Linked DNA regions of Verminephrobacter eiseniae EF01-2. The protein of the gene in region 1 interacts with the protein of each later gene in a pairwise test. Links are inferred from orthologs where the notes say so. Each region holds a gene or a part of one and is shown in the gene's direction. Other genes may lie near its edges.

Region 1 (3,151 bases):
GGCGCCGAGCGCGAGCAGATCATGCGCGAGCGGGTGCTCGAAACCGGGCTGCCGCTGGTCTATGCCCACTTGGTCGGCGGCCAGGACGAGGTGGTGTTCGAAGGCCGCTCGTTTGCGCTCGATGCCGATGGCTCGGTGGCCGGGCGGGCGCCGGGGTTTGAGGAAAAACTGGTGTATGCGCACATCCATCCATCGTCGAGCGCTATCAGAATAGAGGCAGACATCGCCCCTGAGCGCAGCCTGGAGGCCGACCTGTGGGACGCGCTGGTGCTGGGCGTGCGCGACTATGTGGGCAAGAACGGCTTTGCCGGCGCGCTGCTCGGGCTGTCGGGCGGCATCGACTCTGCGCTGGTGCTGGCCATTGCCGTCGATGCGCTGGGCGCCGACAAGCTGCGCACGGTGATGATGCCCTCGCCCTACACCGCCGATATCAGCCTGATCGACGCCCGCGAGCTGGCCCGCCGGCTGGGCGTGCGCCATGACGAGATCTCGATCACGCCGCAATGGGAGGCTTTCAAAGCCGCGCTGGCCCCGGCTTTTGCCGGCCTGCCCGAGGACACGACCGAAGAAAACCTGCAGGCGCGCATCCGGGGCACGCTGCTGATGGCGCTGTCCAACAAGTTCGGCGCCCTGGTGCTGACCACGGGCAACAAGAGCGAGATGTCCACCGGCTACTGCACCTTGTATGGCGACATGGCGGGCGGCTTTGCCGTGATCAAGGATGTGGCCAAGACCCGGGTCTTCGATCTGGCCCGCTGGCGCAACGCCAACGATCCCTATGGCAGCGGCGCCAACCCGATCCCGCAGCGCATCATCGCCCGGCCCCCGAGCGCCGAACTGCGCCCCGACCAGACAGACCAGGACAGCCTGCCGCCCTATGAGGTGCTCGACGCGATCATGTCGCGCTACATGGAAAACGACGAGCCCATCGAATCCATCATCGCCAGCGGCTTTGCCCGCGCCGATGTGGAGCGCGTGACCCGGCTCATCAAGTTCAACGAATACAAGCGCCGCCAGGCCCCGGTGGGAATTCGCGTCACGCGCCGCAGCTTCGGCAAGGACTGGCGTTACCCGATCACCAGCCGGTTCAGGGCCTGAGCGCTTCCTGCTCCGGCGGCTCGGCGTTCTTGCTTTTCTGCTTTGCGCCATGCGGACGAGCACCGAACGGCAGGCCGAAAGAATGGTGGCTGGCAGCCCCACGGCCGGGCGAGCGCCGCAGGGGGATCGACGGCGTGGCGCCGGCAGTGCAAGCGTGGTGCGGCGCGGCGGTGGAATCGGCGCCTTGCCGTTTTGCTGCTTCCCGTCACCGCGCCGGCCAGGCTGAAAGTCGAACGAAATCAATCAGTTAGCGCCTGATGCCAGGCTGCCCTCATCTGTTAGTCTCAGCGCACATCGAAATCCGCCCCTCCAGGAGACCCCGCATGAAAATGATCACTGCCGTCATCAAACCGTTCAAGCTCGAAGAAGTCCGCCACGCGCTGGCCGAATGCGGCGCGACCGGCCTGACGGTGACCGAGGTCAAGGGTTTTGGCCGCCAAAAGGGCCACACCGAGCTGTACCGGGGGGCCGAGTACGTGGTGGACTTTCTGCCCAAGGTGAAGGTCGAAGTGGTCGTCAAGGCCGACGATGTCGAGCGCTGCGTCGATGCCATCGTCAACGTGGCGCGCACCGGCAAGATCGGCGACGGCAAGATTTTCGTGACGGCTGTCGAGCGCGTGGTGCGCATCCGCACCGGCGATCTCGACGACGCAGCGGTGTGAGGGGGCCGCTGGCAGGGCGCCGCTCGGCGCGTCAAATCACGCTGCGCAGTGGCATCGGGGCCTGGCCGGGGCCCGCCCGCTGCATCAGTTGGCACAGCAGTTCCTGCGCATCGGTGGCGACCTGCAGCAAATCCATCTGCCAGGCCCCCATGAAGCCGCTGGCCACGCTGGCTTGCAAAAAGCCCAGCAAGCCATCGTAGTAGCCGGCCACATTCAGCAGGCCCAGCGGCTTGCCGTGGTAGCCAAGCTGGCGCCAGGTCCAGGCCTCGAACAGTTCTTCCAAGGTGCCAATGCCGCCGGGCAGGGCGACAAAGGCAGCGCTGCGCTCGGCCATCATGGCCTTGCGCTCGTGCATGGTATGCACGATGTGCAGTTCATCGCACAGGCGGTTGGCCTGCTCTTTGTCCACCAGCGCCTGCGGGATCACGCCCACCACGCGCGCGCCGGCCAGCCGCGCGGCCTCGGCCACCACGCCCATCGAGCCGCCGCGCCCGCCGCCGTACACCAGTTGGCCGCCGTGGGCGCCAATCCAGCGCCCCACCGCCTGCGCGGCCAGCGCAAAGGCCGGGTTCTCGCCGGGACGCGAGCCGCAGTACACGCAGACAGAAAAAGCCGGTTCAGCCATGGAAAAACCTCTGCCAGGCCGCCGCCGCCCAAATGCCCATGCACAGCAGCAGCGCCAGCAACACCGCCGCACTGCCCAGGTCTTTGGCGCGCTTGGACAGCACATGCGCCTCTGGCCCGATGCGGTCGATGGCGCTCTCGATGCCGGTGTTGAGCAGTTCCACGATCAGCACCAGCACGACCGCGCCCGCCAGCAGGGCCACCTCGCCCCAGTTGCGGCCGAGCCAGAGCGACAACGGCAGCATGACGATGGCGGCGATGGCCTCCTGGCGAAAGGCCCGCTCGTTCCAGCCGGCCCGCAGGCCGTCGATCGAATAGCCCGCAGCATGCCAGATGCGGCGCAGGCCCGTGCGGGCCTTTTGCGGGTTGTTCGGCGCATCGTTCGGCGCATCGTCTTGCCGCTTGGCCGGGGCCGCCGGGAGGGGAGATGGGTTGGGCATGGCGCTATTTTGGGGGCCTGTCGACATGCACCAGCCGGGTGCCTGCCAGCGCGTCATGCCAGAACTGCCGCTGAGGATGAAAACGGCTCAGCAGCGCCCAGAGCGCCACCCATCCCGAGACGATGACGGCCGCCGCGCCCGCCGACAGCGAAAACGGCGCCATGGCGGCCAGCGGCGGCAGGAACCAGAGCCAGCAAAGCAGATAGCGCAGCAGCGCGCGCGCCTCGGTGACGGCCCGCCCGGTCTTGTCCACCACGCGCAGATGCCAGGTCTTTTGCGCCAGGGTCTGGCCCCGGGCCCAGAACCAGGTGAAATAAATGCCGGCCA
Region 2 (3,166 bases), 1.6 Mb from region 1 along the record:
GGTCGAATATGACATGTATTACTCGCTGTAACCGGCGATGGCGATATGCAAAGGCGGCGCAAGCCGCCTTTGCCGCCTGATTCCCCCATCCCGCAACACTGAGCCGTTGCCGGATTGGAGATGTGGGGGTGATTGATGGATACTCCCCCCTCTGCCCTGCATGCCAGCGCACGAGGAAACCGAATGGAAAAAACGCTCATCCCCCTGCTACTCGTCAGTGCCATGCTCCCCGCCGCGCTGGCGCAAGAGCGCATCTACCGCTGTGGCAGCGAATACACGAACAACGCCGCGCAGGCCAAGGAGCGCGGCTGCAAGCTGATGGAAGGGGGCAACGTCACGGTCGTGCAAGGCAGCCGGCCCGCATCGGGCGCTGCGCCCGCCGCTGGTGCAGCGCCCTCCCCTGCCACGCCCCGCACCGGCAGCAGCGACCAGAAGGCACGCGACGCCGACATGCGGGCCATCCTCGAATCCGAACTGCGCAAGGCCGAAGCGCGCCATGCCGAACTGCTCAAGGAATACAGCGACGGCAACCCCGAGCGCAACGCGATCGATCTGCGCAACCCGCAGCGCAGACAAGAGCGCTCGGACGAGCTCAAAGCCAGCGTGGCCCGCAGCGAAAGCGACATCGCCGGAATCAAGCGCGAGATCGCCCGTCTGCCCGCTGCGGCCGACTGATCGTGCCCCGGGTGTCATTCATTTCTCGATCATATTTCCCAATCATTCGTGGACGCGAAGGCAAAGCGCAGACAGTACGGATGTACGGCCAGCGACGCCGGCAAAGTGCATGGCTGATTCAGGAACGCAATGAGCCCCCTGCCCTCGCCCCCCCCCGATCCTCCCGGCGCCGGGCGCGTTCATTCGCTCGACCTGATATCCACCTTGGTGGCCGTGCTGCGCGGCGCCGATGGCACCGTGCAATTTGCCAACGCGGCCCTGGAGAACACGCTGGGCCTGTCGCGGCGCACGCTCGAAGGCGCGGACTTCGCCAGCTTTTTCACCGACCCTGCGCTGCTGCAAACCGCGCTGGCAGGCGCGCGGGGCAAGGACTTCAGCGCGCTGCGCTATGAGGCCAGCTTAAAGCGCCTGCACCAGGACCCGGTGCCGGTGCATGTCAGTGTGGCCGATGCCGAACAGGCGGGAGAAATTCTGGTCGAACTATGGCCGCTGGAGCAGCAAGCCCGGCAGGACCGTGAAGAACGGCTGCGCGATCAGGCCCAGGCCCACAAGGAATTGATCCGCAACCTGGCCCACGAGATCAAGAACCCGCTGGGCGGCATCCGTGGCGCCGCGCAGTTGCTCGAAATGGAACTGGAAAGCCGCGAACTCGCCGAATACGCCCAGGTCATCATCCACGAGGCCGACCGCCTGCAAAGCCTGGTCGACCGGCTACTGGCGCCGCACCGCCACCCCCATCTGGTCAGCGACGTGAACATCCACGAAGTCTGCGAGCGGGTGCGCGCGCTGGTGCTGCTCGAATACCCGCAGGGCCTGACGATCTTGCGTGACTACGACACATCGATCCCCGAGTTCCGTGGCGACCGCGCGCAGATCATCCAGGCCATGCTGAACATCGTGCAAAACGCAGCCCAGGCGCTGTGCGAGCGCATGCTGCAAGGGGTTGCCGAAATCACGCTGCGCACCCGCGTAGTCCGGCAAGTGACCTTTGGCCGCCAGCGCTATCGGCTGGCACTGGAATTGCATGTCATCGACAACGGACCGGGCGTTCCCGACGCCATCAAAGAGCGGATTTTCTACCCTCTGGTATCGGGTCGGGACGGCGGATCGGGGCTGGGGCTGACGTTGGCGCAAACCTTCGTGCAACAGCACCGCGGGTTGATCGAATGCGACAGCGTACCGGGTCGCACCGACTTCCGCATCCTGATCCCCTTGCCCTGAGGTCCCTGACACGCCGACACGCCATCACAGGCAGGTAAGAAAAACCATATGAAGCCGATCTGGATAGTAGATGACGACCCCTCGATCCGCTTCGTCCTTGAAAAGGCGCTGGCCCGCGAAAACCTGCCCACGCGCAGCTTCACACAGCCGCGCGAAGTGCTCGACGCGCTGACCGACCTCGACACCGGCGACTGCGGCCGGCAAGGCCCGCAGGTCCTGGTGAGCGACATCCGCATGCCCGGCGGCTCGGGCCTGCTGCTGCTGGAAAAAGTGCGCGAGCTGCAACCCGGTTTGCCGATCATCATCATGACCGCGTACTCCGACCTCGACAGCGCCGTTTCGGCCTTTCAGCGCGGCGCATTCGAGTACCTGCCCAAGCCCTTCGACCTGCCCAAGGCCGTCGCCCTGATCCGCCGCGCCGTGGAAGAAAGCCAGCGCGAAGAAGTCACCGAAGAGCGGCAAGGCGCAACGCCCGAAATACTGGGCCAGGCGCCGGCGATGCAGGACCTGTTCCGGGCCATCGGCCGGCTGAGCCAAAGCCAGGTCACCGTGCTGATCACCGGCGAATCCGGCTCGGGCAAAGAACTGGTGGCGCGCGCGCTGCACAAGCACTCGCCCTGCGCCGACGGCCCCTTCGTGGCCATCAACACCGCAGCCATCCCCAAAGACCTGCTCGAGTCCGAACTGTTCGGCCACGAACGCGGCGCCTTCACCGGCGCGCAAACCCAGCGGCGCGGCCGCTTCGAGCAGGCCGAGGGCGGCACCCTGTTCCTGGACGAAATCGGCGACATGCCGTTCGACCTGCAAACGCGCCTGTTGCGCGTACTATCGGACGGCCAGTTCTACCGCGTGGGCGGCCATGCGGCGCTCAAGGCGCATGTGCGGGTGATCGCCGCCACCCACCAAGACCTGGAAAAGCGCGTCAAGGCCGGCAGCTTCCGCGAAGACCTGTTCCACCGCCTGAACGTCATCCGCCTGCGCCTGCCCGCGCTGCGCGAGCGGCGTGAAGACGTGCCCATGCTCACGCGCCACTTCCTGCAACAAAGCGCCAGACAGTTGGGCGTGGAACCCAAACGCATCGCCGACTCGGCATTGGCGCGGCTGGAGCAATTCGCCTTCCCAGGCAATGTGCGCCAGTTGGAGAACATCTGCCACTGGCTCACCGTCATGGCGCCGGCCCAGGTGATCTCGCTGCAAGACCTGCCCCCGGAAGTGCTGGAGGCGCCTGCGCACCAAGCCGCGCACCACCCCCCCGCGCGGATGGAGCAGA

What was found.
Region 2: the proteins of VEIS_RS08465 (region 1) and glnL interact in binary tests that used the Escherichia coli proteins (3 or more experiments, as listed by UniProt). The link is inferred for Verminephrobacter eiseniae EF01-2 from one-to-one orthologs.

What each region holds. Positions count from the first base shown.
Region 1 is NC_008786.1:1,937,187-1,940,337, forward strand. Bases 256-3,090 are described here. They hold VEIS_RS08465 (P-II family nitrogen regulator), read left to right. Parts: upstream 256-1,421; coding sequence 1,422-1,760; downstream 1,761-3,090. Other genes in these bases: VEIS_RS08460 (NAD+ synthase), read left to right, coding at 256-1,098; VEIS_RS08470 (LOG family protein), read right to left, coding at 1,792-2,385; VEIS_RS08475 (diacylglycerol kinase), read right to left, coding at 2,378-2,824; VEIS_RS08480 (RDD family protein), read right to left, coding at 2,829-3,090. Outside these bases: more of VEIS_RS08460, read left to right, coding at 1-255; more of VEIS_RS08480, read right to left, coding at 3,091-3,151. UniProt on the Escherichia coli protein: P-II indirectly controls the transcription of the glutamine synthetase gene (glnA). P-II prevents NR-II-catalyzed conversion of NR-I to NR-I-phosphate, the transcriptional activator of GlnA. When P-II is uridylylated to P-II-UMP, these events are reversed.
Region 2 is NC_008786.1:3,506,878-3,510,043, reverse strand. Bases 1-2,850 are described here. They hold glnL (nitrogen regulation protein NR(II)), read left to right. Parts: upstream 1-804; coding sequence 805-1,896; downstream 1,897-2,850. Other genes in these bases: ntrC (nitrogen regulation protein NR(I)), read left to right, coding at 1,945-2,850; VEIS_RS15315 (hypothetical protein), read left to right, coding at 184-675; glnA (type I glutamate--ammonia ligase), read left to right, coding at 1-31. Also shown: more of ntrC, read left to right, coding at 2,851-3,166.